DNA from 3 places in the Gordonia sp. 34D genome. Region 3 is predicted to be linked to each of the others. Evidence: riboswitches for the same ligand, from Rfam matches in the RefSeq annotation. Region 3 holds a riboswitch; each other region holds the start of a gene.
The links. Region 3 has a riboswitch for cobalamin ahead of AC1L34_RS12120 (ABC transporter substrate-binding protein). Riboswitches for the same ligand answer to the same signal wherever they lie in the genome.

Region 1 (7,792 bases), 760 kb from region 3:
GCGTGGTGCCGGTCGGTGGGGATGAAGCCGCCCATGCCGATGCCATGACGTCCGTGGGTGGTTCGCTTCGGTTGCACGCCAGTGCTTTTGCTCCGTCCGCCCTGACCTCGGTCATGGATGGACGAGCCTACCTGCTGCTCCCTGCGGCTGGTGCCGACGCGATTACCCGGTGGGTTGGCGGTCTCGTTCGGCGGTTCGATGGTGACCCGGCGCTCGGCGGTGCGGTGCTTCGCGCAGCGATCGTCATGCCGCTGGCGGGGTTGGCCGAGGCACCAGCCGGGCGTGCCGAGGTGGACCGAGTTTTGTCGGCAACGACCCCCGACGTCGAGCAGACACGGGTGACGACGCTGGCCGAATCCCGGACGGCAGTCCTGCTCGGCGAGATCCTTCAAACGTTGGCCGGACGGGCCGACCTCATTGACCCGCGCGTGGAACTCATTGCCCGCTACGACGCCGAACACGCCACCGAACTGGTACCGACTATGTCGGCGTACCTCGCGGTGGCGGGGCGAGTGCGGGATGCCGCCGCGGCAATGGGCATTCACGCCAACACCCTCCGCTATCGGATAGATCGGGCCCAACAACTGTCTGGCCTCAGACTCGACGACCCCGACGATCGGCTCCTCACCGCCATCACCTTGGCAGTCCGTGAGCGACGGGCCGCCCATCGCTCGGGCCGCGTCGATATGCAGTAGGGATAGAGGTATGGAAACTACGCGCGAGATGGCGGCAAATCGATTACAAAGCTGGGATCGTCGCGTCATCGACGACGTCGACGGGAAGCTACGCAAGTCAGCCGTCGCCATCACCGTGGTCCGGCGAGGGGAGATGTACGGGATTTGGGTTGCCCGTCGCCCCAAAACGATGCGTAATCACGCCAACCAGTTCGCTCTTCCAGGGGGACGATGTGATGCGGGAGAAACCGCGATCGAAGCGGCATTGCGCGAACTGCACGAGGAAATCGGCGTCGAACTCACGCAAGATGCGGTGATCGGGGTGCTAGACGACTATGAGACTCGGTCCGGCTACCTCATGACGCCCGTAGTGTGTTGGGTCGACGAGGATCCGGCCATTGCGCCCAGCCCCGACGAGATCGGCGAACTGTTCTTCGTCACCTTTGACGAACTCCGGCGGCCGCCACTGTTCAGCACCATCCCGCAGTCGCCCCGAACCCTGGTAGCGCTGCAGATCGCGGGCACAGTGGTGCACGCGCCGACTGCCGCAGTGATCTACCAGTTCGCCGAAGTGGTCCTCGCCGGCCGCGATACCCGCGTCTACGACCTGGAGCAACCGGTCTTCGCGTGGCAGTAGCCGCCCTATACCGCCAGGTGGTGAGTGGTGATGCCGTGCGTCGGCGGCCGACGTGACGGGTCCGGGACGTGAGCGCTGGTCAGCACAAAGGCCTCGGCGCTGGAGAACTCCCAGTCCTCGCGCCACGACTCCGGAGGATTGCTCAGCAATTGACCGGGCGTGAGCCACTCGTAAATTTCGGCGTAGGACCGAGAAGTATTCGCGCTGACGGTCCGCATCAGCATGGACGGGTGAAGGTCGTCGAACGTTCGCAGGCCCATCGAAGCCACGAATTGTTTGGCGTTGTCGACGACGTGGCGCTGCAAGTTGTAGACGCGCTCGGATTTGTCGGGCACGTTCAGTGCCCGCTGACGCTTGGGGTCCTGCGTCGTCACACCTACCGGGCAGTGATTGGTGTGGCAGCGTTGCGCCTGGATGCACCCGACGGCCATCATCATGGCGCGCGCGGCGAGGGTGAAGTCGGCACCCTGGATGACTCGTTTAATGATGTCGATGCCGTTCGTGATTTTACCGGATGCCCCAATCCGGATCTGGTCGCGCAGACCGGTCCCGACCAGCGCATTGTGCACGGTCATCAGACCCTGGGTCAGTGGCATTCCGACGTTGTCCTCGAATTCGATCGGTGCCGCCCCGGTTCCGCCTTCGGCGCCGTCGACGATGATGAAGTCGGGCGCGATGCCCGTTTCCAGAATTGCCTTGCAGATCCCGAGCAGTTCACTGCGCGAACCGACACACAGCTTGAACCCAATGGGTTTGCCGTCAGATAGTTCGCGAAGTTGGCCGATGAACTGGCACAGGCCAATGGGGGTGTGAAAAGCATTGTGCGAAGGCGGTGAAACGACGCTCTTGCCGGCTTCCACACCGCGCATCTCAGCAATCTCGGCCGTCACCTTGGCGCCGGGCATCACCCCACCCAAACCGGGCTTCGCGCCCTGCGAGAGCTTGATGGAAATGCATTTCACCTGAGGTGTCGCCGCCTTCTTGCGAAACATCTCGGGGTCGAAGTGGCCGTCGAGCGTGCGTGCACCAAAGTAGCCGGTACCGATTTCCCAGATGAGATCCCCACCCGGCTGCAGGTGATATGGGCTCAGGCCACCCTCCCCGGTGTCGTGGGCGAAGCCGCCCTTCGCGGCTCCGGTATTGAGCGCCAGGATCGCATTTGCCGACAGCGCACCGAAGCTCATCGCCGACACGTTGTACATGGCGATGTCGTACGGCTGCTTGCATGCCGGTCCGCCGATCCGCGCCCGCGGTGATCCCTCCGGAGCCGGCTGCGCGACGATCGAATGCTGCACGTACTCGTAGCCGATAGCGCTCGGATCTCGTTCGGTACCAAACGGATCCACGTCTTTGACGTCCTTAGCCCGCTCATAAATCGTGGTGCGGGTATCGCGGTCGAAGGGTGTGCCGTCGGTGTTGCGTTCGACGAAGTACTGCTGAATCTCCGGACGCATCACTTCCATCAGGAACCGCATATGCCCAATGATCGGATAGTTGCGCAGGATCGAGTGTCGACGCTGGGTGAGGTCGTAGACGCCGGTCAGTGCAAGCAGCGCCAGCGGCACGGTTAGAAACAACCACCAGGGTGAAACAAGAAACACCAACAGCAACGACAGCCCGCTCACCACCGCGATCCCGACAACGATTAGCCAACGCATAGCGTGCCCCACCCTTCGATCGGCGACATCCCTTGCCTTGTAATGTATGCCGCCGATCTCACAGGCGGGATAAAACCGACTTTGGCGCCCCCGCGGGCCTACCGGCCAATTTCCTCATTTCTGTCACGATTCGACCGATCCGTCACGACACGCCGTGATCGGTGACGGAACTGTCGTGTCGCTGAGCGATGTCTGTGACAGAAATGAGGAAATTTGACGGGCTTTCCGGGCCGAAAAGCGTTAGGCGACGGGCGCGGCCACCTCGGCTCGGGCCGCGACCGCTGCGGCGACCATGCGCTTCAACGCCACGACGACCTCATCGGTGCGACGCGTCTTGAGCCCACAGTCGGGGTTCACCCACAGGCGATTAGCCGACACGGCACCCAGTGCCTCGCGGAGCGACGTGGTGATCTCGTCGATACTCGGGATGCGAGGCGAGTGAATGTCGTATACCCCGGGACCCACCTGGGCAGCGAAGCCCGCGTCGTTGAGGTCGTCGAGCACCTCCATGTGCGAGCGCGCCGCTTCGATGGACGTCACGTCGGCGTCAAGCGCCGCGATTGCCCCGATGACATCGCCGAACTCGGAATAACACAGGTGCGTATGCACCGCGGTGGTGTCTTCGACGCCCGCGGTCGACAGGCGGAAGGCACGTACCGCCCAATCGAGGTAGGCGGCTCGATCAGCGGTCCGCAACGGCAGGAGTTCGCGGAGTGCCGGCTCGTCGACCTGAATAATCGGGACCCCGGCCCGCTCCAGATCGACGGTTTCGTCGCGGATCGCCAGCGCTACCTGGTTTGCCGTCACGGCGAGCGGCTGATCGTCGCGGACAAACGACCACGCGATGATCGTCACCGGACCGGTCAACATGCCCTTGACCGGTCGGTTCGTCAACGACTGCGCGTAAGTGGTCCAGCCGACTGTCATCGGGGTGGGCCGTGCCACGTCACCGAACAGGATCGGCGGCCGCACACACCGGGAACCGTACGACTGCACCCAGCCGTTGGCGGTGGCGGCGAAACCGTCGAGTTGCTCGGCGAAGTACTGCACCATGTCGTTGCGTTCCGGTTCCCCATGAACCAGCACGTCGAGGCCAACTTTCTCCTGCAAGGCGATCACCTGGGCGATCTCTTGCTCCATCCGCGCGCGGTACGTGGCCGCATCGATGGTCCCGTTCTTCAGTGCCGACCGGGCCCTGCGGATTTCGACGGTTTGCGGGTACGAGCCGATGGTCGTCGTGGGGAGAATAGGCAGAGGCAAAGCCGCATCTTGGGCTTCCCGCCGAACAGCGGCGTCGGCGCGTGTCCAATCCGACGACGAGAGGCCGGTCAGGCGCTCACGAACGGCCGGCACGTGCAGGCGAGGGTCAGTGGTTCGCGACAGCAGAGCCGTGCGCGATGCCGTGAACTGCGGCTCTTGGTCCGCTTCACCGTGCAACAAGGCCCGGGAAAGCGCACCAACCTCGGCGAACTTTTCCTCAGCGAACGCGAGCCAGCCGTACAGGGCGTCGTCGATCTGCGACTCGCCGCGCAGCGTATACGGCACGTGGAGCGTGGAACACGACGTCGAAACCGCCAGTGATCCGACGTGTGGTCGTAGTTCGCGGAGGGTTTCCAACGCTGCGTGCAGGTCGGTCCGCCAGATATTACGACCGTCGACGACGCCGGCAACGACATGCTTGCCGGTTAGCTGGGCGTCGCGAATTGAATCGGCCGAGCCAGCAATGAGGTCGACGCCAACGCCGTCAATTCCCGTGCGACCCAGGGCTGCCAACCGGTCGCGAGCATCGCCGAAGTAGGTCTGCACCAACAGCTTCGGACGATCTGTCGATTCCGACAGGGCGCGGTAGACGCGCTCTGCCAAGCCGGCGAGACCCTCGGCCTGATCGGTCACCAGGGTGGGCTCGTCGAGTTGGACCCACTCGACGCCCGCGGCCGCCAACTGCGCCAACAGGTCGACGTACAGGGGGAGCAACTCGTCGATCCGCGCCAGCGGGCTGATCGAGACCGCCTCGGCATCGTCGCCGACCGTCTTCGACAGGGCTAGGAAAGTGATCGGGCCGACGACCACGGGTCGTGCCGGGATGCCGAGAGCTTGGGCATCTGCGACCGCGCCGAGCACGGTACTCGCGTCGAGCGCGAAGCTGGTCTCCGGACCGATCTCAGGGACCAAATAGTGGTAGTTCGTGTCGAACCACTTGGTCATTTCCAACGGGGCCACGGTGTCGTTTCCACGGGCCGCGGCAAAGTAGCGGTCCAACGGATCGGTAATTGACGCCACCCGAGGGGGCAGGGCGCCGAGCATCACGGCGGCGTCGAGCATGTGGTCGTAGTACGAGAATGTGTTTACCGGAACGGAGTCAAAGCCATTGCGTACCATTTGATTCCAGCTGTCGCGCGCAATACTGTCGGCAACCTGCTTGAGGTTGGCAGCATCGGTTCGGCCCGCCCAATAGGCTTCGACGGCGCGCTTGAGTTCCCGATTTGCGCCGATTCGGGCGACGCCGGGGACCGTCGTCGTGAAGGTGCCGCGGTGTGGACTTGGGGCCTTGTCGTTGGACATGACGTTTCTTCTCTCCTGCATGAGTAGTTAACGGGTTGCCGCCATGTACGGGCACAGAAGAAACGAAGACTTCGAGCCCTTCCGCGAGGCGGACAACCATCGGGAGCGTGTGCTTCCGATGCATCAGGCAGGTCTTCGGGCTGGTCGGCGTGCGTGCTCGCCGTAAGGGAGCCCGCTTCTAGTGGCCGTCGCTTCCCGGGAGCTGCGAGTGCAGCACATTCCCAGTGCAGGTGACGGCGGTCGTTCCGACATACCGCTGCGGGTCAGCTCCGGATTCTCACCGGATTCCCTCTTCACGGGCGGACACTGCACGGTGGCGGTGTCGTCGCGTCGACGCCCGGGGTCGAGAAGCAGGGGCTCCTTGAGTATCTCGTTCGGGCGAACCAGTTGCGATCTCAATACTATTCAAACGAGTAGAATTGGGCGTCATGGGATTTGGCGATGATTTTAATTCAGGGTCGTCGGCTGGATCTGTCGCTGGAATCGTCCTCGTTGCTCGCGGGGATGAGCGCATTCCCGCAGGTGAGAGCGACGTACCTGGCATTGAACGACTGATGGCTGCGGTGTCAAGCCTTGGCGCTGGTGGATGTGATTCGGTCTACGTGGCGCTTGGGGCACGCGTGGTGCCAGCACCTGACACCATCTCAACCACCCTGTATTTGCCCGAGTGGTACGACAGTCTCGACGCCTGTGTGAGGGCGGCGCTGAGTTTCGTGGACCAGCATCCGGCGCTCGACGGCGCGGTCCTGCAGACCCTCGATAGTCCTGATCCTGGTCCGAGCGCGGTGTCTCGAGTGTTGGCGGTGGCCGCGCAGGGTCCGAACACGATTTGCCGTGCCGAGTTCGCAGGGAAGCCAGCCCAGCCCGTTTATTTGGGTGCGGATCGGATCCGCGAGGCGATCGAGCAGGCGGGTGCCGGCCTCACGACGGTCCGCTACTTGATCGATCACCGCAACGACGTTGTGGGCGTCGACTGCACCGACTTGGGGAACCCCGCCAACTCGGTGCTGTAGGCCGAACCGTTCGGCCTTCCCCATAACGCGCCCCCACTTGTTCTCGCATGATGCGTTGATTCCCGCACTACGTTAGACGTGGTGCGGGAATCAACGCATCATGCGGGAACGGCCTAGGTGCGGTTCGGGACGCCGACGGTCAGGGGGGCGGGTGTCACGTCGAGCAACGCTGTGGCGCAGCGGGCGGCAGGGTCGGCGGCGGCGGAAAGCGCGTCGCCGAAGCCGTCGCGGCTCAGGCCACGGAACGTGCCGTCGCGGTCGACTCCAATGAGGGCCGCGAGTTCGCCCGTCGTCGGGACACAAATCGCCCAGGTGAGACTGGATTCGTCGGCCCACGCCGCATCGGTGTCGCGAACATAGCCTGCGGGGTCGTCGATACCGAGAAGCGTCAAGGCCGGAACGTCCGAGAGCCGATCGTCGTCCCGGAGGGCACGCAAGTACCAAGCACCCGCATTGATCTCGACAGCTTCCACATTCGACTCCTAAAAACAGCTATGCCGTACTTTGGGCCCAGTAAGCGGGCCCAAAGTACGGCATAAGCGGATAAGACTACTTAATCTCCAGCAGGACGGTGCCCTGGGTGACGGCAGCGCCAGCTTCAGCCGACAGCCCGGTGATCGTGCCAGCCTTGTGCGCGGTGACCGGGTTCTCCATCTTCATCGCTTCCAGCACCAAGACCAGATCGCCTTCTTCGACGGTGTCGCCCTCAGCGACGGCAACCTTCACGACGGTGCCCTGCATCGGTGCGGTCACGGCGTCGCCCGAAGCAGCGGCCGCGCCGCCCTTCTTGCGGGTGCGTGCCTTCGGCTTGCGGGTGGTTGCACCGTTACCGGAGCCGCCGCCCAAGTTGAGGTCGCCCGGGAGCGAGACCTCGACACGACGACCGCCAACCTCGACGACAACCTTCTGTCGTGGGGCTGAGTCATCTTCGATGGCTTCGCCGTCGGTGTACGGCTCGATGGTGTTGTCCCAGTCGGTCTCAATCCACTTGGTGTAGATGTCGAAACCGTCTTCGCCGCCAATGAAGGCGGGGTTGGAGACGATGTGGCGGTGGAACGGGATGACGGTTGCGAGACCGCCGACCTCGAACTCAGCGAGCGCACGGCGTGCGCGGTCGAGGGCCTGGTTGCGGTCCTCGCCGGTCACGATGAGCTTGGCGAGCATCGAGTCGAACTGGCCGCCGATGACGTCGCCTTCGCGGACGCCGGAGTCAACGCGGACACCGGGGCCCGAGGGCTCGCGGTAGGT
Region 2 (7,792 bases), 820 kb from region 3:
CGAGTGCTTCGGCGGCGCTGGCCATGGTGTTGGCGGTGTACATGCCGCCGCACGCGCCTTCGCCGGGGCAAATGGCGCGTTCGATAGTGTCGACGTCTTCGCGTTTCATGAGTCCGCGCGCACAGGCACCGACGGCTTCGAAGGCATCGATAATGGTGACTTGATGCTCGGATCCGTCCGAGAGTTTCGCGTATCCGGGCAGGGTTGAACCGGCATAGAGAAAGACCGACGCGAGATCGAGTCGCGCCGCGGCCATGAGCATTCCGGGCAGCGACTTGTCGCAGCCAGCCAACAGAACGGACCCGTCGAGGCGTTCAGCGCTCATCACAGTTTCGACGCTGTCGGCAATCACCTCGCGTGACACCAGCGAGAAGTGCATTCCCTCGTGGCCCATGGAGATGCCGTCGGAAACGGAGATGGTTCCGAACTCCATCGGAAACCCGCCGCCCTCGTGGACTCCCTCTTTAACGGCCTTAGCGAGGCGGTCGAGCGAGAGGTTGCAGGGTGTGATCTCGTTCCACGACGAGCCGACCCCGATCTGTGGTTTCCCCCAGTCGTCGTCGCCCATGCCGACCGCCCGGAGCATGCCGCGCGCGGCAGTTCGCTCCAGACCGTCGGTCACATCGCGGCTACGGGGCTTGATGTCGGGATTGTTGCCGGTGGAGTCGGTAGCCATGCTCTGACGATAGTGCTGATTGGGATGGAGGTCACGAGTTCGCCCGCTTCGGCCTCGGGGCCGGTCCGCTACTTCCTTACAAGCACCACTCCGGGGCGGTCGAAGGCCAGGGAGTTCTTAGTTGCCTGGATGTTCGTTTCGTAGACGTGGGCACCGTTGAACTGTTTGCGGATTAGGCGATTGAGTTCCGCATTCTCGGGCCGCCAGGGCGCGGCGCTGCGGAAGTCGATGGCACCCTCCAGGGTGCGGGGATTGTTGTCGAGGCCGGGACCGCGGGGGAGAAGGCGCAGGCCGTCGGTGGTGTACAGCTCGACGTTGAACGTGCGGCCGGTCGGCAACGTCAGGGTGACGGGATGCTTCGTTTGGGCCCACTCGAAGTTTTCGGTGGTCATGGTCCAGCCGTCGGGCAGCTTGCCACGGAAGTTCACCTTGTTCTTCGGGGCGAGGGTCAGGGCCGTCTGGTTGGTGCTCGGGTCGCCGTGCAACACCTGCCCCCGCAGTGGCTGGCCCGTCGGGGTAAACGCCCACGTCGACGCCGTGATTGGCTTGTGCCAGTAGCCGGTGGTGCCGCCGCTCATACCCTCCACTCGAAGTTCGCGGTCTTCGGCGGTAGCGCCAGAATCGTGGATAGTGATCCGGGAGGTAACCGTCCCCGGGATCTTCGGTTGAGGCTTCCAATCCTCGCCGGGCAGGTCGATCGCCGCATAGCCGGGGTTGAATCGTTCAGCCAATTGGTTTGGCGCAGAAGGCTTCTTGGGTTGCGGCTGCCAAGAATAGCGGCCCGGAATGTGGTTGGCACCTGCGGTGTCGAGGTCGTAGAGACGGGTAAACATGTCGCCGTACTTGTTTTGCACCAGCGTCACCGACCCGGATGTGGAGATCGCATTCGCCTGGAATCGGCCCTGCTCGGGACCGCCGATCTCGTAGCTGAAGTCGGCGGGCAGCCACGGGTCCTGATAGATGATCCGCGAACCGTCGTCGGCCAAGCTCACCAACTCAACCAGTCCGGCAGTGGTGGGATGGGTGACGCCCTTGGGGTCTTTGAAGCTCGTCGAGATCCGGTGACTGATCGACCACTTGTTGGCGACGGGTTGCTTCGCGGCTTTGTTGGGCACCTGCATGCCTGGCCACAACCAGATTGGGCCGCCGAACATGCGCGTCCAATTCCACAGCATCGGTCCGGACAGGAGGTTATCGAGGGAGTAGATGAAACCGTTCTTGTCCAGGGCCACCAGCATGTTGTTGTTGACTGAAATTGCGACTATTTCGCCGTCAAGGCAACCGGGGGTGGCGACCTTGCGCCACGGCTTCGACGAATGCCGGGCCCGCGCATACAGGTGACCGTTGTGCAGGACGGCTTCGGTCCTCGAGTTGAAACCCTGCGTGTTGTCGCGGAATTCGACCTTCGCTGGCAGCTTCTCCTGCCGCGGTGCGGGCGGAAGACCGTCGAACTCAGACGGGCCCTTGATGCTGGGTAGCGGCGTAAACAACCCGGGCAGCGGGGGAACCAGCTGGAAGGTGCTGATGAACGGAACGCAACCCAGCGGTTGGGGCGATGGTCGTGCCGATACCTCTGCCGAACCCAAACCGATACCGGCCGCAAGAAAGGTGGAGGCGAGAACGGCGGATAGCGCGGTGCGCGTGGTGGTGGTGCGGCCCATGAAACTCCCCCGTTGTCTCGGCCCGCGGTCCTCGGCCGATCGTGCTCTGACCGTATCGGGTCAAGTGCTCGCAGATCCGGAATCCTACTCAAATCGGCTGCCGATACACTCATCGCATACGTCACGGTGTTCGGGAAGTCCGGTGAAAATCCGGCGCGGACTCGCCACTGTGAGCAGGTCCGACAGTCGTTTGGAGTGAAAATCTCCGGCCACTGGGTGTTTGCGCATCCGGGAAGGTACGACGTCGGGAGCCCTGCTAAGCCAGGAGACCGGCCGCGGCGTACCCCGTAGTTCCACGAGTATTGGAAAGGGGGTCGCTTTGCGTACCCTTTGGAAGTTCGGCCCGAGCGCCGCTGTTGGTCTGTCGGTGGTGCTGGCGCTGAGTGCCTGCACCACAGCGGAGAGTTCCACCGATGCAGGTGCGGCCATCCGGCTGGCGAACTGTGGTCGGACGGTAACGCTGGCCAAGCCTGCAACGTCGGCCATCACCGTCAATCAGGGCGCGACGGAATCCGCGCTCGCCATCGGCGCAGCGCAACAGCTTGTTGCGACGGCCTATCTTGACGACGCCATCTCGCCGAAATGGGCGGATGCCTACGGTCGGATCGACGTGCTCTCGGACAAGTACCCCGAACGTGAGGCGCTGCTGGAGAAGCGGCCCGATCTGGTGGCGGCGTCGTACGCGTCGGCCTTCACCGATAAGGCGCTCGGTAGCGAACAGTCGTTGGCCGACCTGGGAATTGCGGCCTACGTCTCGCCGTTTGGGTGTGCCGACAAGTCCGCGCGGCCGGCGCCGTCGTGGGCGGCTGTCGCCGGCGAGACCAGCGATTACGGCACGCTCTTCGGCCGAACTGAGCAAGCCGACAAAGTCAACGACGCGATGCGCGCCACCCTCGCTGAGCTTAAGGCGAAGCATGCCGGGGCAGGAAAAACGATCATGTGGTGGGACGCCAAAACCGACAGCCCATCCGTAGGCGGGCGGGGCGGCGGACCACAGCTGGTGATGGATGCGGTCGGCGCGACCAATGTGTTCGGTCAGCTTTCGGGCAACTGGGCCGACACCAGTTGGGAGGCCGTGCTGAAGGCGGATCCCGACGTCATTGTTCTTATCGACGCCAGCTGGGACCCGGCCGCTGCCAAACGCGCCTACCTCGAATCCGACCCCGCGCTGCGGGATCTTTCCGCGGTAAAGAGGGCCTCGTACGTGGTGGTTCCGTTCTCCGAAAGCACACCGGGTGCTCGTCTGATCGACGGGGCGGTCCGACTGTCGGGCGCGCTCGCGGGGTAAGCGATGTTGCGCGAACGAGTCCATCCGGCCCCGAGCTTTATGCTCTGGACCGGGGGACTGTTGGCTGCGCTCCTGGTCAGCATGGCTTTTGGCGTGGTGATCGGGTCGGCAGATCTATCGCTGAGGACGGTGTTCGACGCCATCCTCGGTCGCCTCGGAAGCGGCTCGGGGGTCAACGTGCTCGACGAGCACATCGTCGTCGACCTACGACTGCCGCGGGTGGTTGGGGCAGCGGTGGTGGGTGCGGGTTTGGCGGTGTGCGGTGCAGTGTTGCAGTCGTTGACGGGCAATCAGTTGGCTGATCCGTACATTCTCGGGATGTCGGGCGGCGCGGCCTTGGGTGCATCGGTGGTGCTTAGCACCGGTCTTGGCTTGGGGATCATGTCCGGCGGGCCGGTTGTTTCTGTTGCGGCGTTTATCGGGGCCATGGCGGCGCTGCTGTTGGTGTTCGCGATCGCGGTGACCCGCGGCGGGGCCCTACTGCCCGGCCGACTGATCCTGGCGGGCGTGGCTGTGGGACAGTTGGCGGCCGCCCTCAGTTCGGGGCTGATCTATTTTGGTCCGCACGGGACGGCCGAGCGGGTGATGTTTTGGTCGCTGGGGTCGGTCGCGGGGGTTCGGTGGAACACGCTCGCGCTGAGTGCGGCGGTGACGGGTGTGACGGTGGTTGTGGTGCTGTTTCATGCCCGGCCGCTCGACACCTTCGCCTTCGGTGAGCGGGCTGCCGCCGGTCTCGGTACGGACATTTCTCGGACGCGATGGATTCTGTATGCGCTGGTGTCGCTATGCACCGCAGTGCTGGTGGCGATGTCCGGGATCATCGGCTTTGTCGGCCTGGTGATTCCACACGCTGTGCGTTTCCTCGTCGGCCCGTTGCACGCGCGGGTGCTGCCGCTCGCGATCGTGATGGGGGCGTTGATCGTGGTGTGGTCGGACATCGTGGCACGCAGTCTGCTGCCCGCCCGCGAACTGCCGCTCGGCCTCGTCACCTCGGCGATCGGGGTGCCCGCCTTTATCTGGCTGCTACGACAGAAGGGCACCGAATGAACTTCGACGTGTACAGCGCCAGCGTGATCCGGGACGGCAACCCGATCTTGAGCGACGTGACGTGCAGTGCGCGCGCCGGGGAGTTCACCGGGATCATCGGGCCCAATGGTTCGGGTAAGTCCACGCTGCTGTCGTTGCTGATGCGGTGGCAGAAGCCCGACACTGGCCGCGTCTTTCTGGGTGGCCGCGACGTGCAGACTATTCGACGCCGCGAGTTTGCCCGGACCGTCGCCGAGGTGGAACAGCATTCGGCGACGGTGCTGGATTTGTCGGTGGAGCAGATCGTCGAACTTGGCACCATCCCGCACGGTGCGGGTTGGGGGCGTCCGCTGGGGGAGGCGTCGCAGGATGTGGAGCGGGCCCTCGATGCCCTGGGCCTTCGACCACTGCGTCGGCGGGCGTGGCACACCCTTTCGGGCGGTGAGCGGCAGAAAGTTCAGGTGGCGCGTGCGCTTGCTCAGCGTCCCGAAGTGTTGGTGCTCGACGAACCCACCAATCATCTCGATGTTTCTGCGGGCGTCCAGTTGCTCAGTGCGGTACGAGAATTAGAACTGACGGTGGTCGCAGCGATCCACGACTTGCATCTGGCAGCGATGTTCTGCGACCGACTGGTGGTCCTCGATCAGGGGGTGGTGCAGGCGATCGGCACACCGACGGAGGTCCTCACTCCCACACTGTTAGCGCAGGTTTACGGGATTGATGCCGAGGTGATTGAGCATCCGCGCACGGGCGCTCCGCTGGTGGTGGTGTGCGGTGCCGCCGAACAGCATGCGCGAAGGGCGGGCGTATGACTGGCGTTGATTGGGTGATCGTCACCGCACCCACCGATCGCGGCAACGATCCGGCCGCCGAGGTTCAGTCGGGGCTACGCGTGCTGCGCGAGCGTCGGCCGGGTGTGGAGTTTCGCGTCGCGGTTCTTGGCGGCACCGCGTCGACGATCACCGAGGAACTCGATCGCGCCGCTGCCGCCTGTGCGCGACGGGTGCTGGTGGTGTCCGGGCAGACGGTCGTCGACCGCAAGATGGATGCCTGGTTCCGCCGGGTGATTGGGCATTGGCTCCGGACGCGAACCGAGTCCCAGCATGTGCCCGACGTTCGTATCGGGCGGTCGCTCTGTGACGGTGACGCCTACGCTGACGTGCTGGAGTCGGCGCTCGACGACGGTGGTGAGCCTGCGAAAACGACTGTCGCGCCGCTGGTTTCGCCTGCGTGGGAGAAGGTGCCTGGGTTCGGTCGGCACGTCCTGGTGTGCCGGGGGCCGCGCTGTTCGGCGCAGGGGTCGGGCGAGTCAGCGCGTGTTCTCGACGCCGAACTCGAGGCGCGCGGCCTGGGCGACGACGACGTTCTCGTCACTGTGACGGGTTGCCTTTTCCCGTGCGCGCAGGCTCCGGTGGTCGTCGTGTATCCGGATAACGCCTGGTATTCGGGGCTCACGGCCGACCGCGTCGCGGCGGTCGTAGATCAGCACCTCGCGGGAGGTACGCCCATTTCCGAGTGGTTGGGTGAGCGCACTTAATGGCGGCTTGCTCGGTCGTTAACTGCGAAAGCGGCCGGGAGGTTCAGCCTTGGCGTATCGCGCGCGGGTGATATACCGGGTTCGTGCGAATCGCATGACCGAAATGACCGCAATAAGGAGTGACAAACATCACCACTGGCAATAAACGTGACGCATCACACTGGGTGATCGTTTGGTCGATAACCTGTCGGCGACAGCCATCCACCTGGCTGACGACGGGGCAAACCTCACGAAGGGACCGTTCGTTGCGAGTCACAACCACACCCACACGCAAATGCGTGACGACGGGCGTCGCGCTCATTGGCGCAGGCGCAATCGCACTCACTCCGCTGGCCAACACCGCGCCAGCCTTTGCCGCAGAACCCGAAAGCCCGATCTCTGCTGGGCTCGGTGTCCTGTTGAGCCCACTCGGTGAGTACACCGGACTCCTGCAAGGTGTGTTCACGAACTTGGGGCCGCTGATCGGCGACGCTATCGGCCCGGGGATGCCGATCCTTGAGCAATTGGTCGCCAACCAGATCGAGACCATCACGGCTCTGGCTAGCGGTGGTACTCAGGTGGCAGCCACCATGACCCAGATGCTGACCAACTTCGCGATCCCCAACCTTATCGAGGCGGCGGAAGCCCTTGCTGCCGGTCAGGTCGATGAGGCGCTTGTTAAGGTCTTCAACGGTGTGGTTATGACCGGCCTGTTCCCGATGATCGGCCTGATCGGGCCGCTGGGCAACGCCGTTCAGCAGCCGTTGACCAACCTCCTGGGCCTCAGCAAGTCGGCCACCATGTTGGGGGTCACGATGGGCTTGGGAGCAATCTCCATGGGTATCGGCACCGTGTACAGCACGGGCAATTCAGTGCAGCCGATCATTGACGCACTCAAGGCGGCCGACCCAATGGCCGCCCTCCAAGCACTTGTTGTTGCGCCAGCAGTATTTGCCAACGGAATGCTGAACGGGTCGCTCGAAGAAGGTATTCCTGGCCTGCTCACCGACGGTGGCATTATCAAGGCGATCATCGGCGCGCGGGACTTGATTGCTGGCGTTCTCGGCGCTCCCGCAGGCCGGTCGGCTGTGACCGCCGGTGCGTTCTCCCTGGACACCGGGGAGTCCGCCGCGAACACGGTGGCCGTGACGCTTCCTGATGCAGCACCCGTTGTGGACGCTCCGGATGTTCCTGCTGCAACGGCCGCTCCGGAAGCCATCGTCGACGATGCCCCGGCCGCAGTCGAAGTCCCGGAGGTTCCGGCACCTCCTGCTGAACTGCCATCCGTCAGTGAGGCACCCAGCGATCCGGTCAGTACCGCGGACGTCGGTGGTGGAGACCTTGTCAGTGCGGGAGCTGGCGACACCAGTTCAGGCGGTGACGTCGGCCTCGGATAGCGGCTCTAAGTGCGACTGCGCCTCGTCCCCAACCTGGGGGCGGGGCGCAGTTGTTGGGGTTGGGGGGTCAGCGGCTCCTCGATGCTCTCCCTCGCTGCAATCGGTCGACGAAAATTGTCAGACCCTCGCGATAGTCTTCACACATACAAGCGAATAAAGAGTGAACTAGTCCACCAACTAGTTTACGAACAGTGCGAGGAGGTGACCCCGATGGACCTAACCCAAGCA
Region 3 (7,792 bases):
CGGCTTTGCTTCCGGCACGGCGATCGTGTTGTTCATGAGTTTGGCGCTGTCGGAATCGCAGATGAGCGAGTGGGGTTGGCGTCTCCCCTTCTTGCTGGCCCTGCCACTGGGCATCGCGGGCCTCTACCTGCGGTCGCAATTGGACGATCCGCCAATTTTCACTGAGGCCGACAAGCCCGACACCGGGGGCATCGTGGGTCAACTCCGCGAGACAATCGGCACGTACTGGAAGCCCATCCTGATCATGTTCGGGATGGTGGTTGCACTCAATGTCTGTAACTACACACTGCTGGCGTACCAACCGCAGTATCTGAAGGGGTCCCTCGGACTCAGCGAGGATTCGGCTTCGGTCGTGATGTTGATCGGCCAGGTGCTGATGATGGTGCTGATCCCCGTGTTCGGTGCGTGGTCGGACCGAACGGGCCGCAAGCCGATGTGGCGGTGGTCGTTGATCGGACTGCTGGTTCTGGCGGTGCCGATGTATTGGCTGATGGGTCAGAGTTTCGGTTGGGCAATCGTCGGGTTTGTCGTCCTAGGCATCCTGTACATCCCGCAACTGGCAACCATCTCGGCGACGTTCCCCGCGATGTTCCCGACCCACGTCCGGTATGCGGGATTCGCGATTTCCTACAACGTATCGACGGCCGCGTTTGGCGGTACCGCACCGCTGGTGAACGATGCCGTGGTCGACGGGACCGGGTGGACGCTGTTTCCGGCGCTGTACATGATGGGCGCATGCCTGGTTGGCCTCGTCGCACTCCGGTTCCTCACCGAAACCGCGGGGGTGCCGATTGCTGGCACCGCGATCCCCGGCGTGGATGACGAAGCGCCGACACTGGAAACGAAGGCACCCATCCACGCCTAACCGCTTCCGTGGCCCGGTCCCGGTACCGTTGATTCGGTGACCAACGACGACGTGCTGGCCGACCCGTACCTCTGGCTCGAGGAGGTGACCGGCGACGACGCCCTCGCTTGGGTTCGCGACCACAACGCGCCGACGATCGCCGATTTGACCGACTCAGACCGGTTTGCCGAACTCGAGTCCGGAGCCCTCGAGGTCCTCGATACCGACGATCGGATCGCCTATGTGCGTCGGCGCGGCGAGTTTCTCTACAACTTTTGGCGCGATGCGGCGCACCCGAAGGGCCTGTGGCGCCGCACCACCCTCGAGCAGTACCGCGCCGCCGATCCGGAATGGGATGTGCTGATCGACGTCGATGCTCTGGCGTCCGATGAGAACGAGAATTGGGTGTGGTCTGGGGCCACGATGCTCCGCCCGGACTACGACCGCGCGCTGATTTCCCTATCGCGCGGCGGTGCTGATGCTGCGGTGGTTCGGGAGTTCGACGTGAGCGCCGGTACCTGGGTGGCCGACGGGTTCACGTTGCCGGAGGCGAAGTCGACGGTCGGTTGGATCGACCGCGACACCGTCTACGTGGCAACCGATTTCGCCTCCACCCCCGATGGCCTGTCGGCGCTGACGTCGTCCGGCTATCCGCGGACCGTGCGCCGGTGGTCGCGTGGCACCGATGTGGCCGACGCCCCGACGGTCTTCGCTGGCGAGGTCTCCGACGTGGCCGTTGCCGCCACGTGCGACACCACACCGGGCTATGTGCGGCATTTCGTGTCACGGTCGACGGACTTCTTTAATGCGCTCGACTACGAACTCCGGGATGGCGAACTGATCCGGATCGAGGTTCCCACTGATGCCTTCTTCGTCGTCCGCCACAACTGGCTGCTGGTGCTGGTGCGGTCGGAGTGGACCATCGACGGCCCGGATGGCCCGGCCATCACGCATCCCGCAGGCACCCTGCTGGTGTTCGACTACCCCGCCTACCTCGCGGGAGACCGGACCCACCGGGTTCTCTTCGCACCTGATGCGCACACGAGCCTTGAGGACTTCGCGTTCACCCAGTCGCATTTGGTGATGGTGACGCTGCACGACGTTGCCACCCGCTTGGAGTTCCGTGAACTCGGCACGTGGCAGCTGGCGACGGTTGCTGGCATCCCCGATTTGGCAACCGTTGGCGTCCTCGACGCCGACCCCGACCACAGCGACGAAATCTGGCTCTCAGCAAGTAGTTTTACGCGGGCCCCGAGCCTGCTGCACGGCTCCACCAGCGACGGTGTCTCCATCATCAAGTCGTCGCCCGAGTTCTACGATGCCTCGACAGTTTCCACGCAGCAGTTCTTCGCCACGTCCGACGACGGCACCGCCATCCCCTACTTCGTGATCAAGCGAGACGATGTCGCGTCCGGCCCCACCCTGCTGTACGGGTATGGCGGCTTCGAGAACTCGATGACACCGTCGTACATGGGCATTGCCGGGCGCAGTTGGCTCAGTCGCGGCGGCATCTACGTGATTGCGAATATTCGCGGCGGCGGCGAGTACGGCCCGGAGTGGCACACGCAGGCGCTGAAGGCGGGTCGCCACCTGGTGTACGAGGACTTCGCTGCGGTGGCCCGCGACCTCGTCGCACGCCGCCTTACGACGCCCGAACAGCTTGGGGCGCAAGGCGGCTCCAACGGCGGCCTCCTGATGGGGGTCATGGCGACGAGCTATCCGGAGCTCTTCGGCGCCCTGGTCTGCCAGGTGCCGCTGCTCGATATGCGCCGCTATCACCTTCTGCTGGCTGGCGCATCGTGGATGGCAGAGTATGGCGACCCCGACGACCCCGACGAGTGGGAGTTCATCGCCAAATACTCGCCGTACCAGCGACTGCGTGCCGATGCCGCGATGCCGAAAATGCTGGTGACAACGTCGACCCGCGACGACCGCGTGCATCCCGGGCACGCGCGGAAGTTTGTGGCCCGCATGGAAGAGCAGGGGCATGAGGTGCAGTACTACGAAAATATCGAAGGCGGGCACGGCGGCGCGGCCGACAACCGGCAGAGCGCGTTCAAGTCGGCGCTGGCTTACGAATTCTTGTGGCGCGCGCTGGGCCGCAAGGAGGCGGGCGCATAGCCGCGGATCCGTTTCAGCAGGGCGTCGACGTTGAGCATTGGCTTGCCCCGCACCAGCGGGTAGCACGCGAAGCCGATGGCGAGCGCGCTCGCGTGCCCGACGGCGGTAAAACTCACCGGCAGATCCAATAGCGGTCCGCAAAACACGACGACGGCGCCGGCGATGTAGATCCACCGCCAGGGACGCGGCAGATAGTACGACAGCACGCCGATCACCGCGGCCATGAAGTAGCTGACACCGACGTCGGTGGCGTAGCGCAGTGACGGGTTGGCGACGCCGGTTTGTATGGCGGCACCGACCAGCCCCTGGCTGATCAGGGTGGCGAGGATGTGTCCGGCGAGGCCGACCGCGAGGTACCGTCTACTCCCCATCCAGCGTTCAGCGGTTGCCAGGAAAATCGTGAAGCCAAGAAAGTACGGCACCCAGTACGCACCGTCGAGCCAGAGAAGGCTGCCGAAGAAGGCCCGGAGCGGATCGTGCAAGAGGTTCGCGATATTGGTCGATCTCCGGCCAAGGATCGCGTCGAGCTTCTCGGGCGAAACACGATGCTGGACAACGGTGGTTGCCAGCAGTACCACCAGCCACAGGTACGTGATTGGTGCGCGGCGCACCCAGTCCCCGGCGATGGCGATCGCGCGACGCCATCTGCTCCGAGTCTCGCTCATCGCCCCACGTTAAGCCCGTCAAGGGGCTTGCGCCAGTGGGAGTTGAGAATGTCTGCATGCTAGATTTGCGCCGATAACTAAGCGATATCCCGTGAGGAAGCCGGTGTGAGTCCGGCACGGTCCCGCCACTGTGACCTACCCGAGGAAGTTTCTTTCCGAGTAGCAAGTCAGACACTCACCGTCGCTTCTGCAGACCCGGGGCGGAGCATCCCCGAGGGAGGTTTCTGATCCATGCGTGCCACTCGACTCAGCGTGCTCGTCGCGGCCGTCGCCGTGACTATCCCGATCGTTGCGACCGGTTGCTCAACGGCCCCGGCAAACGACGCGGGCAGCACCCGCGACTGCATCACCGACTTCGACGCGTCGAAGGACTATTTTCCGGATAAGTCGACCATCGACGAAGCCACCGGCCTGAAGATCGAGTACCACAACTCGTATCAGGTAGTAACCGTGGCGCATCCATCACAAGGTGCACCGGCCGCATCGTATGTGCTGGTCCGCTGTGGTGCGCCCGCCCCGAAGCTCGACGGTGCACTGGCCGACGCCCCGCAAGTCCAAGTCCCGGTGCGGACCCTGTATTCCGGGTCGACGACCCACCTGCCGTCGATCGCCGCACTCGGTGCCGCCGATACCGTGACGGGCGTTGCGACCACCGGATACGTCTCGACTCCCGAAATCGTTGAGCGAATCAAGGCGGATAAGGTCCGCGAATTCGCCGATGCTGGCGTGGTGAACGCCGAAAAGGTGATTGCCGGACGACCGGACGTGCTGGTGACCGACGGCAACGACTCCCCCGCCTTCGGGAAAATCACCGGCGCGGGAATCCCAGTCATCGCCGACGCCGACTGGTTGGAAGAGAATCCGCTGGGCCGTGCCGAGTGGATCAAGTTCTTCGCCGCTCTGACGGGCACCGAAAAGGAAGCCGCCAACGTCTTCAACGACGTTAAGAACAGCTATCGGGCCGTGGCGGCGAACCTTGCGAATGCCCCGAAAACCAATGTGCTGCTCGGCGGAATCTCGAACGGTACGTGGATGATGGCGTCGGGCGATAGCTACTTTGGCAAGTTGGTCGCCGACGCTGGCGGTACCTACCCGTGGATCAACGACCCCGCGCAGGGGAGCCTGCAACTGTCGGTGGAAGCCGTCATTGCCAAGGGCCGCCTAGCCGACAAGTGGCTGCTCAGCGACCCGACTATCGCCTCACTCGCCGACTTGTACAAGCAAGACCCGCGCTATCGGGCCTTCGCTAAACCCGCTGAGCAGGCCTGGAACAGCACCAAGGCAACGAACGCTGGCGGCGGCAACGACTACTGGGAGAAGGGCGTGCTGCGTCCCGACCTGGTGCTCGCCGACCTCGCCGCCATCTTGCATCCCGACCTGTACCCGAACCACAAATTCGAGTTCTACCTGCACCTGCCAGCGCAGTAAGTCCACGGCATGACGAAGAGTCCAGTCGCGTCGACATCGCGCCGCGACCGCAACGCCCTGGTGTGGGGCGGGCTGCTGGTGGGGTGTGTTGTTTCCGTGCTCCTGGCGGCCGCGTTCGGCTCGGTGCCAATTCCGGCGGGCGACACGGTGAAAGTCCTGACCGGCGGGCATCTGCCCGACGATGGTCTCGACTTCATCCTCCGCAATGTCCGACTCCCGCGCATCACTACGGCGGCTCTCGTTGGCGCGGCACTCGGGGTCGCTGGCCTGCAAATGCAGACGCTATTTCGCAACCCCCTCGCTGATCCCTACATTCTCGGCGCCAACTCCGGAGCCAGTCTCGGCGTCGCCCTGGTAGCCCTGACGGCAGGAACGGCCGGGGCGGCGAGCTTTGCTGGCGGCCTGGCCGGATGGGGTCGAGCGGGCAGCGTCGCGGCCGCCGCTATCGGTGCCGCCGTAGTTCTCGGGCTGGTCTTGCTGTTTTCGGTTTGGGTCCACAGTGCGGTGACCCTGCTGCTGATCGGCGTGATGATCGGATCGGTCACCGGTTCGCTGGTGGCGGTGCTGATCGTCTACGCCGACCCTAACTCCGTCAAGGAGTACATGATGTGGGGCCTTGGCACGTTCTCGGCGACGTCGTGGGACGACCTCAAGATCGCCGCGCCGGTCGTGTTGTTCGGGATCTTGGTGTCGTTGGCTTCGGTCCGCTCACTGAATGCGCTGCTCCTCGGCGAGGAGTATGCCCGGTCGATGGGCATCGACCTGCGGATTACGCGGGCCACCACGCTGCTGTCCGCGGCCATTCTGACCGGCGTCGTCACCGCGTACTGCGGACCCGTCGGCTTCCTCGGACTGGTAATCCCGCACATTGCGCGTGGACTGTTTGGGACGGCGAATCATCGAATCCTCCTGCCGGCCTGCGTCGTGGTCGGAGCACTATTGGCCGTGTGGTGCGGTGTGATTGCCGAGTTGCCCGGCCAAGACAACGCCCTCCCGCTCAACGCGGTGACAGCCTTGATCGGCGCGCCGATCGTCATCACCGTGCTGCTGCGCGGGCGCGGCCAAGGCGGTGCCGTGTGACGCCCGCAGGCTTGACCCTCGACTCCCTCACGATCGGCTATCGACACCGTCGCACGCGGACGACGGTTGCCGCCGATCTCAACGCCGTCGCGCACCGCGGCGCGCTGACCACGCTGATTGGCCCGAACGGTGCAGGCAAGTCGACGCTGTTGCGCACCATTTGCGGACTTCAGAAACCGTTTTCGGGAGCGGTACTGCTGGCCGACGGCACCGATACCACCCGAATGCGGCCAGCCCGGATTGCCCGGCGGATCGCAACAGTGGGCACCCAGGTGATCGACCCTGGCCGCCTCACCGCCCGCGAAGTGGCCGAACTCGGTCGCACGCCGTATGTCGGGGTCACCGGGCGACTCTCGGAGCACGACCGCGCCCGCGCCGACTGGGCCCTGTCAGCGGTGCGCGCACAGTCGTTGGCCGATAGGGCGTTTCATGATCTCTCCGACGGTGAGGGGCAGCGAGTCCTCGCGGCTCGGGCGCTTGCCCAAGATCCCGAACTATTGGTGCTCGACGAACCGACGTCGCACTTGGATGCGCCGTCGCGCGTGGAGTTCCTCGATCTGGTGACGACGCTGGCGCGCGATCACGACATCACCGTCCTGGTGTCGTCGCACGAATTGGAATTGGCAATGCGGCTGTCGGATTCGCTCTGGCTCCTGGCCCCCGACGGGACCCTGCATTCGGGCACCCCGAGCGAGGTGGCCGAGTCGGGTGCAGTGGCTACGGCATTCGACCGCGGCCGTCTCCGCTTCGACGCCGCGCGGTTCGTGTTCGACGTGGAGCCACGACCCCCTGCCGAGTAGACGGTAGCCCGTAGTCGGTCGACCTGCGGCTAGGCGAGTGCGCGTCGACCAGACACCACTCGGGCCACGCCGCCGACGGCCAGCACGATGAGTCCGCCGACGCCGACGAGCAGCGACAATTGGGTGAGGTCATCGGAAATCCCGCCGACCACCACCTCGATAGTGTTGCGGGCCGACGGGTCCGTGTCGGCGAGGCGATCACTGACGACGCTCTTCGTCGCGACCGCGAGCAAGGCACCGATCACTCCGGCCAGCACGCCTCCCACACCAAGCCACGCCAAGACCGTGCTGCGTCGGACAGCCAGCAGAAGAGCCAGGAGCGCTGCGACGATGGCACCAATCACCGACACCCACGCCGCCACCGTCACCAGCTTCCCGCTGTCTTCCATCGACCCCGCAGTGATTTGGCGCTGATCAATCGTCACCAAAATCGGACGGTCGAACGAGACCGGGACGGGAATGGACGCCTGTTTGATCGCGTCGTTGATCATCGGCGTGATATCGAGTTCCATCAGATGCAGGTCAGCGTCCGGGGCCGGCTGGGTAAAGAGCCAGTCGTGTTGCTGACGTGCCACTTCCGCGAAGTCCCGGACAAAGGCATCGGTCCGCGAGTACGACTGCGCCAGCGGGAGCGCGACGTTGCTGGCGAGCTTTGACCCACTTGCCTGCTCGATCGAATCCGCGACCTTCTGGGAGAAGTAGTCCTGCACCTCGCTGGTCTTCGCAGCCTCCGACGCGGACGCCACAAAGCCGTCGGTCGATACCACTCGCTGGGTCAGCCACACGCTCGGAACTGCGACAATCATGCAGACCATCGCCACCACGGTGAACAGACCGGAAACTACGCTTCGCAC

Region 1: another riboswitch for cobalamin. It lies ahead of metE (5-methyltetrahydropteroyltriglutamate--homocysteine S-methyltransferase); the one in region 3 lies ahead of AC1L34_RS12120 (ABC transporter substrate-binding protein).
Region 2: another riboswitch for cobalamin. It lies ahead of AC1L34_RS15900 (ABC transporter substrate-binding protein); the one in region 3 lies ahead of AC1L34_RS12120 (ABC transporter substrate-binding protein).

The regions. Positions count from the first base shown of each region.
Region 1 is NZ_CM155293.1:1,839,159-1,846,950, reverse strand. Features, by position in the region: gene AC1L34_RS08545 (PucR family transcriptional regulator) at 1-695, shown strand, start outside; gene AC1L34_RS08540 (NUDIX hydrolase) at 706-1,311, shown strand; gene AC1L34_RS08535 (FMN-binding glutamate synthase family protein) at 1,317-2,969, opposite strand; gene metE (5-methyltetrahydropteroyltriglutamate--homocysteine S-methyltransferase) at 3,210-5,531, opposite strand; cobalamin riboswitch at 5,641-5,856, opposite strand; gene AC1L34_RS08525 (glycosyltransferase family protein) at 5,960-6,544, shown strand; gene AC1L34_RS08520 (hypothetical protein) at 6,658-7,017, opposite strand; gene AC1L34_RS08515 (acetyl/propionyl/methylcrotonyl-CoA carboxylase subunit alpha) at 7,094-7,792, opposite strand, start outside.
Region 2 is NZ_CM155293.1:3,428,475-3,436,266, forward strand. Features, by position in the region: gene ilvD (dihydroxy-acid dehydratase) at 1-676, opposite strand, end outside; gene AC1L34_RS15895 (hypothetical protein) at 745-2,337, opposite strand; cobalamin riboswitch at 2,445-2,629, shown strand; gene AC1L34_RS15900 (ABC transporter substrate-binding protein) at 2,657-3,625, shown strand; gene AC1L34_RS15905 (FecCD family ABC transporter permease) at 3,629-4,672, shown strand; gene AC1L34_RS15910 (ABC transporter ATP-binding protein) at 4,669-5,463, shown strand; gene AC1L34_RS15915 ((2Fe-2S) ferredoxin domain-containing protein) at 5,460-6,188, shown strand; gene AC1L34_RS15920 (hypothetical protein) at 6,467-7,564, shown strand; gene AC1L34_RS15925 (HNH endonuclease signature motif containing protein) at 7,775-7,792, shown strand, end outside.
Region 3 is NZ_CM155293.1:2,603,879-2,611,670, forward strand. Features, by position in the region: gene AC1L34_RS12105 (MFS transporter) at 1-865, shown strand, start outside; gene AC1L34_RS12110 (prolyl oligopeptidase family serine peptidase) at 902-2,965, shown strand; gene AC1L34_RS12115 (rhomboid-like protein) at 2,917-3,630, opposite strand; cobalamin riboswitch at 3,685-3,827, shown strand; gene AC1L34_RS12120 (ABC transporter substrate-binding protein) at 3,862-5,058, shown strand; gene AC1L34_RS12125 (FecCD family ABC transporter permease) at 5,068-6,138, shown strand; gene AC1L34_RS12130 (ABC transporter ATP-binding protein) at 6,135-6,938, shown strand; gene AC1L34_RS12135 (hypothetical protein) at 6,968-7,792, opposite strand.